DNA from 2 places in the Pseudorhodoplanes sinuspersici genome. Region 1 is predicted to be linked to the other one. Evidence: riboswitches for the same ligand, from Rfam matches in the RefSeq annotation. Region 1 holds a riboswitch; the other holds the start of a gene.
The links. A riboswitch is a leader RNA that binds a small molecule or an ion and turns the genes downstream of it on or off. The one in region 1 is predicted to bind cobalamin.
Positions count from the first base shown of each region.

Region 2: it holds a riboswitch for cobalamin, as region 1 does, so the genes downstream of both, CAK95_RS07785 (ribonucleoside-diphosphate reductase subunit alpha) here and CAK95_RS20925 (TonB-dependent receptor) in region 1, are expected to answer to the same signal.

Region 1 is NZ_CP021112.1:4,306,245-4,311,067, forward strand. Features, by position in the region: gene CAK95_RS20915 (tetratricopeptide repeat protein) at 161-727, opposite strand; gene CAK95_RS20920 (tetratricopeptide repeat protein) at 749-1,348, opposite strand; cobalamin riboswitch at 1,520-1,723, shown strand; gene CAK95_RS20925 (TonB-dependent receptor) at 1,996-4,128, shown strand; gene CAK95_RS20930 (MBL fold metallo-hydrolase) at 4,202-4,823, opposite strand, start outside.
Region 2 is NZ_CP021112.1:1,571,544-1,576,366, reverse strand. Features, by position in the region: gene CAK95_RS07800 (marine proteobacterial sortase target protein) at 1-557, opposite strand, end outside; gene CAK95_RS07795 (helix-turn-helix domain-containing protein) at 876-1,646, shown strand; gene leuB (3-isopropylmalate dehydrogenase) at 1,890-3,002, shown strand; cobalamin riboswitch at 3,141-3,359, shown strand; gene CAK95_RS07785 (ribonucleoside-diphosphate reductase subunit alpha) at 3,470-4,823, shown strand, end outside.

The DNA.
Region 1 (4,823 bases):
CTTCATCGAATTGATGCAAATTCGATGGAGTCACAAAACGGTGAGATCGCTCAGCGTTGTAAGGCGGGTTAGCGCAGCGTAACCCGCCGTCGTTGCGTTTGCGATGGTGGGTTACGCGATCGGGCCACGCGTCGCGTGCCGTCGATGGCGAAGGCATTGGTCAGTAAGTCTGATTCCCATCCAGCGCCGCCAGCAGCGATTTATAATCCTCGCAAGTCTCGCCGCAGATCGCCTTGATCGTGTCGAGATGATCTTCCGCCTTCAGGCGGTTGCCCTGTTCGAGATGCCACATCCCGTAATATTGCCAGGTGCGGGTGTGTTTCGGATCGGCGGCGAGCGCCTTCTCGTACCAGGTCCTGGCGTCGTCGGTACGGCCAAGCTTGCGGCTGGAGAAGCCGATCAGATTGGCGACATCGGGATGGTTGTCATGGTCGAGGGCACGCAACGCTGTGATCGCTGCCGCGTAATCCTGCTTCTTGTAGATGAGATCATGGGCGTGATGATAACGCTCGATGAAATCCCGCTCGGATTTCTTCGCCGGTGCTTTTTTCTTTTTCGGTGCGCTCTTCTTCGCCGGTTTGGCGGTGCTGCCGCCCGGCTTGGCCGATTGCAATTGCGGGCCGGTCATCACCGGATCGCGGGTATCGACAGCGAAGGTCGGTGTTGCAGTGATTGCGACGGCACTGATCAGCGCCGTCGCCAGAACAGTGATTCCAGGTGACTGCATGACAGCCTCCTTGGGTTGACGTTAGTAGGTCGAATTGCCCTCCAGCGCACTCTTCAGCGAGGTGTAGTCGTCGCAGCCCTGGCCGCAGATCAGACGGATCTGTTCGAGATGATCTTCTGCTTTCAGGCGGTTCCCCTGTTCGAGATGCCACATCCCATAATATTGCCAGGTGCGGGTGTGTTTCGGATCGGCGGCAAGAGCCTTCTCGTACCAGGTCTTGGCGTCCTCGACGCGGCCGAGCTTGCGGCTGGAGAAGCCGACGAGGTTGGCGACATCGGGATGGTCGTCGTGGCCGAGCGTCTTCAATACGGTGATGCCGCCGGCATAATCCTTCTGTTTGTAGATCAGGTCATAGGCCTGCTTGTAGCCGTCACGAAATTCGCGGTCCGATTTCTTCTCCGGGGCGGGCTTGGTTTCGGCTGGCTTTGAGGTCCCGGCCTTGCTGTCGGACGGTTTGGCATCCGGCTTGGTCTCGGATTTGGCGTCCGGTTTCTTGTCGGACGGTGCGGTTGCGGGGGTGGCCGGCTCGTCGATCGCCGCGGCATAAGCCTGGCCGGAGACGACAAGACCGATAATGGCGGCCGCGGCGAGAAGGTGAAGGCGTGGAATAAAGCGGGTCATGGTCTGATGCTCGCTGTGGATAAGGGAAAGATGGCGTGCAGCTTCGTCCCCGCTGATCTGTCGCTCCGAGCCGGCGCAACGTTCAGCCTCACCAACATACATGATCCCTGTGTCATTCGGCGGTCACATGCTCAAAACGGCGTGATCTTGACTCTGGGCGCGCCGGATCGGACATTGCCGCAACGCACTGGTTCTCCGGTACGCACCGGAGAGGCAAGAGGGAACACGGAACGGCTTTCGGGCCGAAGCCGTGGCTGCCCCCGCAACTGTGAGCGGCGAGTTTGCTGTCCAATCTTGGCCACTGGGCAACCGGGAAGGCCGGACGGTAAATCAGGACCCGCAAGCCAGGAGACCTGCCAGCGCAGTCACCCAACCGGTGGGCGGGGCGTCCATACGGAGCGGCTGTTCGCAGCGGTGACGCTTGAGAGCCGATGCGAAGGCCGTACGAGAAATTTTTCTCCTGCGACTTTCCGTAAGGCGTGAGCGGTGCTGGCCGGCGCGATGGCGGATTGCCATTGCTGATGGTGTTCTCTGTTCGCGTGTTCTTCGCATCGGGTTTTGTTCACCGAACGCTCCGGCCAAGGCCGGGGCAGCGAAGGGCTAAAAGGGCGATGGGGGCGATACTTCAAAGATTTTGTGCAGGCGCGATGGCATCGGCTGCATTCGTGGCCGTGACGGCCGGCAACGAGGCGGCAGCGCAGGTCACGCTGCCAGAGATCAATGTTACGGATACGCGGTTGAGCGGTGTCGGCAATGTGGACGGTGTCGTCCCGTTAGGGGCCGGTATCGTCGGCGCGTCAACGTCGGTCATTACCGCCGAGGATATCGCGCGATCGCCGGAACAAACGCTGCCGGGTATCCTGTCGCGCGAACCCGGTGTTCAGGTCACCAACCCTTTTGGTGCCGTCAACGGCGCGCGTAGCGTCGTCGATATGCGCGGCTTCGGCGCGTCGGCTGGATCCAATACGCTGATCCTTATCAACGGGCGGCGCGTCAACGATGTTGACATCGCTTCTTTCGATCTTGCTTCCATTCCGCGCGAGAGCATCGAACGAATCAAAATCACCCGCGGTAATAGCGGTGCCGTCCTGTATGGCGATGGGGCAATGGGTGGTGTCATCAATATCGTGACAAAGACCGGTGTGGCGTTGCCGCCGAAGTTGCGTCTCGATGGTGCATTCGGTTCGTTCAATTACAAAGAAGGCAATCTCTCGGTGAGCGGCTCGAACGGTCCGTGGTCAGCAAGCGTTTACTCAAATGCGATTGGATCGGATGGTTATCGTCAGAACAATCATTACACGCAATATAACGGCGTCGCGGACATTCGTTATACTGTGCAAGAGGGCAGCTTCTATCTGAACCTGTCCGCCGACGATCAATCGCTCGGGCTGCCCGGCGGCCGGCGCGTTCAGCCCGATATCGGCATGAACCAGCTGATCACCAATCGCCGGGGCGCGACGACGCCGTACGATTTCGGTGACAAGCAGGGATATAGCGGAACGATCGGCTTCACGCGGATGCTTGCGCCTGGCGCTGAACTGATCGTGGATGGCGGTATCCGTCAAAGACTGCAGCAAGCGGCATTTTTCAACGCAACGCCGACAATGGCGACAACGGACCCATTAAGAGCGGTCGATACCACGCTGACCACCAGCTCCTTCACGCCTCGCATTAAGCTCGATTCAGTCTTTGCGGGTATGAAGTGGAATGCGCTCGGCGGCATTGATTATTACAATGCCGACTACAATTCGGATCGGTCGCTGCAGCTGGGGTCTGCTCCGATCAACAAATACGATCTCAACCAGAGTTCGCTCGCGGCCTACTGGATGCAGACGATCTCGGTGTTGCCGACCACGGACATTTCCGGCGGCGGCCGTATTCAGCGCACCTCGATCGGTGCGCGCGACAAGTTCGACGCGAATGCGCCGGGTGGCTCGTCATGCTTTCCCCCATTTGGCTGTTTTCCGAACGGCGTGCAGGGCATTCCGCTGGACGAAAGCCAGACCAACCATGCCTTCCATCTCGGCATTGAGCACCGCTTTACGCCGGACTTCGCTTTGTTCGGGCGCTGGGCCCAGAGCTTCCGCGTGCCGAATGTCGATGAGCGCGTCGGCATGGTAACATCGGGAGGAATAGATCCCACCACTTTCAGATTGCGGACGCAGAAGTCGCACGATGTGGAAGGTGGCGTGCGCTTCAGCAACGGTCCGCTGAAGGTACAGTGGAGCATCTACAACATGAATCTAACGGATGAAATCCACTTCCGTTACGCACCGAACTTCATCGCCGACAATACCAACCTCGATCCGACGCGGCGCTACGGCAACGAAACCATCGTCACTTACGCGTTCAACGATGCGGTGCGTTTCAAAGGCGGCCTTGCTTACACGCGATCGGTGTTCCGTGAAGGCATCTTTGCCGGCAATGACGTGCCGCTGATTTCGAAATGGACCGGCAGTGGCGGCGTGTCATGGGATATCTGGCAGAAATATCTCACGCTCGACACGGTCGTTCGCTATGTCGGCGATCGCCGTATGGACAACGACCAGCGCAATCTTCAACCGCTGATCCCGGCGGCAACGACGGTCGATATGCGTCTCGGCGGCCAGTATGAACAGTTCTTCTGGTCGGTCGCGGTGGTGAATCTCTTCAACAAGCAATATTTCGATTACGCGATTGCCAGCCCGTTTCCGGACGGGCCGGGGAGCTCGCTCGGCACCTACAATGCCTATCCGTTGCCCGGCCGAACCTTCATGGTGAAGGCGGGCATGACGTGGTGAGCGCGCCTATTTGATGGAAACAGAAAGGGCCGCGTCGCGGCGGCCCTTTCTCTCATTCTGAAATACGCCCCGCTCAAAGCTGCGGCGACCACATTGCCGGCACGAGCTCGTAGCCCTTGGCGGTTTTGGCGATGTAGCCCGAGGCGGGGAAGGGCCAGTGATAGCCGTGTGCCCGCATCTTGTCGGCGGAGGCGCGGTCGAGCAGCGCCTTGCGCGTGGCGACGGCCTGATTGCCATCCATGTCGAAGGCGACCTGCCATTCCGGATTGCGCACGAACAGCCATGGATTGTTGGTGACATCGGCGAGATACAGCATCGACTGGTTGCCGGACGCGATCGAAAAGGCCGTGTGCCCCGGTGTGTGACCGGGCGCGGCAATGGCGGTGATGCCGCTTTCGACGTCCTTGCCGGGTTCGAAGCGCTGCACCTTGGCGGCGATATCGCCGAACACGCGCCGCGCGTTCTTGAACGAGCCTTGCGCCGCTTCCGGCGCCTTGCTCATGTTGCTGTCGTCCATCCAGAACGCCCATTCGGCTGCCGGCACGTTGATCGCGGCATTCGGGAAGAACAGCGCATTGTCCTTGGTCTTGATGCCGTTGATATGGTCGGGATGGAAATGCGAGATGTAGATCGCATCCACCGCTTTCGGATCGATGCCGGCCGCGGCGAGGTTGGCGGCAAAGGTGCCCGATTGC
Region 2 (4,823 bases), 2.7 Mb from region 1:
CCATTGCCATCAGTTTTGAAATCGACCGTCTGCGCGACCGGCGCCGGATTGTAGCGCGGCGCGACCACCAGCGGGATGCGCAGCGAAAATGTGCCGGCCGATTGTTTCACCGGCTGCTGGTATTCGATCTGCACCAGGACGGTTTCGCCAGGCCCGATATTGGCGACCGAATTGGTGAAGATGTTCGGGCGCTCCTGCTCGATCAGCGAGGCCTTGTAGCCGGAGGCCTTGGCCTGCTCGTAGATGGCACGGGCGGTCTGCCGTTCCTTGATCTCGCCAACGACGATGCGCTCACCGATCACCATCTTCAGCGTATCGACCGCGCCGTCTTCCGCCAGCGGATACACATAAACCGCCTCGACCCAGTTCTGGGTGTTGTTGTGGAAGATCTGTGTCACGCGGCCGCGAATGGTCGGGCCGCTGACGGTGAGATCGTAGTCGGCGCCGAGCCGCGGCGCTTCGACATATTCATTGCCGTTGCGCAGCAGAAGTGAACCGGACTTCATCTGGTTCGGCCAAAGCTGGCTTTCCGCCCGCGCTGTGGCATGAAAACTCATAAAAAAAGCCGCAATTGCTAGCACAATCGCGGTCAAGATTTTCGTCGTCCCGACTTGCCAGACGCGGACCCGCGCCCGTGATTCTCTTGGCTGTAACTCATCCAGACTCGAATGATTAATCCTGATCGTGGACGTGATTTCCGTCGCTCCCATCTCGTCGCTCCTTTGCGAACCAATCCGTGTCAGAATTGGTGCGCGCAGATGCGCGATCGTTCGAGCGTGATGTTCGAGAATTTTCGTCATTCATTCGCCGCGAGGCGATGCAGATTTTACGTGGTTGTGCGGGCCGTTACGGCTCTGTGAGGGGATTTGAGGGCGATGCTGGTGTCCGAGAAACAATTGACATCCGAACAAAGCCGCGTGGTTGCGGTCACGGTGCGCGAAGAGATCGCGCGGCGGCGCATGTCGCGTCAGCAGCTTGCGGACGAAGCGCGGATCAGCATCTCGACGCTGGAAAAAGCGTTGTCGGGCCGCCGCCCCTTCACGCTTGCCACCACGATCCGTCTGGAAGAGGCGCTTGGTGTCGCCTTGCGCAAGGCTGAAGCAAAAAGCATTGGGCCGGTTGTCATCGAGGCTGGCGTGGCGCCCGATGAACTTGGTGCCTATGCGCGCCGGTCGGTGAAATGGATCGAAGGCACGTATCTGACGCTGCGGCCCTCATTCGGCGAACCCGGCGCGATCTATGCGTATCGCACCGATATCGCCTGGGATGATGGACAATCAAGCCTGGTCTTTCGCGAAGGCGAGCGGCTCGATTCCGATTTTTCTCAGTTCGGATCGGTCGCTGTGCCAAACCAGTCCGGCCACGTCTATCTCGTGACCAATAGGCACGGGCAATACCGGCTGATCACCGTGTCGCGTCCGACCATCACAGGCGAGATGCACGGCATTCTGACGACATTGCTGGCAGGACGCGGCTCGCATTTGACGCCGATTGCGGCACCCATCGCATTCATCCCGATGCACGCGATCAAAGATGCAGCGTTCGGCCGGATCGCAGCCGATCACGTCAGTCACGCTGTCTATCGGACTGTTCTCAAGCGAACGGTCGATGAGCCGTTCGCGATGTTTCTGCCGGGCCGAGATTGAAGCGCATCACCTCGTTCGTTAACCGCTCATCCCCGCCAACAGATCGCGCCGAAGGCGCGTCCGATGACAAGCTCCGGCGGGGATCCAGCGTTTGACTCTGGTCCCCGCTTTCGCGGGGACGAACGGCAATAGCTGCTCTTTCAACCGGTCGGTGCATTCGGCCCAACAGCCAGACCGCCTTGTCATTTGCCGCCCGGCCCTTTAGCACTCCGCCACCTTTCCATCCTGCGAGGCGTCTATTTCATGGCCAGTCACAAGCTCCTTCTGCTCGCCGGCGACGGCATCGGTCCCGAAGTCATGACCGAGGTCAAAAAGCTGATTGATCTGTTCAACAAGAAGGGCTTGGCGCAGTTTTCCTTCGACGAAGGGCTGGTGGGCGGCGCCTGCTATGACGCCCACAAGGTCTCGATCACCGACGAAACCATGGCCAAGGCGGATGCCGCGGATGCCGTGATTTTCGGCGCCGTGGGCGGGCCGAAATGGGATGCCGTGCCTTACGAGGTGCGCCCGGAGGCGGGCCTTCTGCGTCTGCGCAAGGATCTTGGCCTCTATGCCAACCTGCGCCCGGCCGTGACCTATCCGGCTTTGGCCGAAGCCTCCTCGCTGAAGCGCGAGCTGGTCGAGGGCCTCGACATCATGATCGTGCGCGAGCTGACCGGCGGTGTCTATTTCGGCGAGCCGAAGACCATTACCGATCTTGGCAACGGCCAGAAACGCGCCGTCGACACGCAGGTTTACGATACCTACGAAATCGAGCGCATCGCCCGTGTCGCGTTTGAACTGGCGCGCAAGCGGCGCAACAAGCTGACCTCGATGGAAAAGCGCAACGTGATGAAGACCGGCGTTCTCTGGAACGAGGTCGTCACGCAGGTGCACAACCGCGAATTCAAGGACGTTACGCTCGAGCATCAGCTCGCCGATTCCGGCGGCATGCAGCTCGTGAAAAATCCCAAGCAGTTCGACGTGATCGTTACCGACAACCTGTTTGGCGATCTGCTCTCCGACATCGCGGCGATGCTCACCGGCTCGCTCGGCATGCTGGCTTCGGCCTCGCTCGGCGAGGTCAACCCGAAGACGAGGAAGCGCAAGGCGCTGTACGAGCCGGTGCACGGCTCGGCGCCGGACATTGCCGGCAAAGGTCTCGCCAACCCGATCGCAATGATCGCCTCGTTCGGCATGGCGCTGCGCTATTCCTTCGACATGGGCAAGGAAGCCGACATGGTGGACAACGCGATCTCGGCGGCTTTGGCCCGCGGACTTCGCACCGCCGACATCGCCGCCAAGGGCGAAGCGACGATCGGCACGACCGAGATGGGCGATGCGATCGCCGAGGAGATCGAGAAGCAGGTCGTCTGACGTTCCTGTGTTTGTCTATTTTGGGCGCGGCGGGAGCCGCGCCCAAAGCCGGCAAGAGTTTTTTAAGTTTCGTCCCCGGATTTCCGATGCGTCGTGTTGAAGACGCAAATAGCGCTTGACGACTCACTGCGCCTGACTACCGTATCTAGTCATCACGGTCCTCAACCCACACCATTTGGTGTTTTTGAGGCTAAGAGGGAACCCGGTGCGCCAGAAGGCAAATCCGGGGCTGCCCCCGCAACTGTAAGCGGCGAGTCGCTGTCTTTCATCGTGTCACTGGTGCCAGCCGGCGCCGGGAAGACCAGACGGCGACCAGGACCCGCGAGCCAGGAGACCTGCCGTGATCGATGAAACGTCCTCGGGCGGGGTGCTCCGGAGGGACGCTTGCAACCACGCACGTCCGTGCGTCGGTTAAAGCCGCAAGCCGTCCGCTGGTCCTTCGCTCCTTCATATTCAGGGGTGAGCCGATGCCTGCCAGTGCTTTTGACTTCGACCGTCGCGGCGATCTTGTTGCGCCGAATCACCGCGCTGCTGTCCTTGCGCAGTTCCGCGAACCCCAATTGTTTGCGTTGGAAGGGGACAAGCCTGCTGTTGTTGCAGAGCCTGCGCAGCAGACCCGCGCGCCCCTGCTCGGACCGCTCGCGCCGCAGCCGAAACCATCCGATCTCAAGCTCGATCGCAGTCGCGATGACCTCCTGACCAATTTTGGCAAAGCGACGCTGAAGGATCGCTATCTGCTCGAAGGCGAGAGCTATCAGGACATGTTCGCGCGCGTATCCTGCGCCTTTGCCGACGACGTCGCGCATGCGCAGCGGCTCTATGACGCGATGTCGCAGCTCTGGTTCATGCCGGCAACACCGGTGCTCTCCAATGGCGGTGCACCGCGCGGTTTGCCGATCTCCTGCTTCTTGAATTCGGTGTCGGATTCACTCGACGGCATTGTCGGCACCTGGAACGAGAATGTGTGGCTCGCCTCCAATGGCGGTGGCATCGGCACCTATTGGGGCAAGGTGCGCTCGATCGGCGAGAAGGTGAAGGGCGGAGAGACGTCGGGCATCATTCCCTTCATCCATGTGATGGACGGCCTGACGCTGGCGATCTCACAGGGCTCACTGCGGCGCGGCTCGGCCGCCGTGTATCTCGACATCCATCATCCCGAAATCGAGGAGTTTCTGGAAATCCGCAAGGCGTCCGGCGATTTCAATCGCAAGGGTCTCAACCTGCACCACGGCATCAACGTCACCGACGAATTCATGCAGGCGGTGAAAGCGGGTGCGATGTTCTCGCTGCGCAGTCCGAAGAACAACGAGGTGATGCGGCAGGTCGATGCGCGCCAGCTCTGGCAGCGCATTCTCGAAACCCGCCTGCAGACCGGCGAGCCTTATCTGCTCTTCATCGATGCGGTGAACCGCGCGCTGCCGAAGCATCAGCGCGAACTCGGCCTGAAGGTCACAACGTCGAATCTGTGCAGCGAGATCACGCTGCCGACGGGTATCGATCATCGTGACGAGGAGCGCACCGCGGTCTGCTGTCTGTCGTCGCTCAATGTCGAGACCTGGCATCAATGGTGCGATGCGCCGGGCTTCATCGAGGACGTGATGCGTTTCCTCGATAACGTCCTGACGCATTTCATCGACGTCGCGCCGGACGGCATGAAGCGCGCGCGCTATGCCGCCTTGCGCGAACGCTCGGTCGGCCTCGGCGTCATGGGCTTTCATTCGTTCCTGCAGTCGCAGAACATCCCGTTCGAAAGCGCGATGGCGAAGTCCTGGAACTTCAAGATGTTCCGGAAAATCCGCCGCGATGCGGATGCTGCGTCGG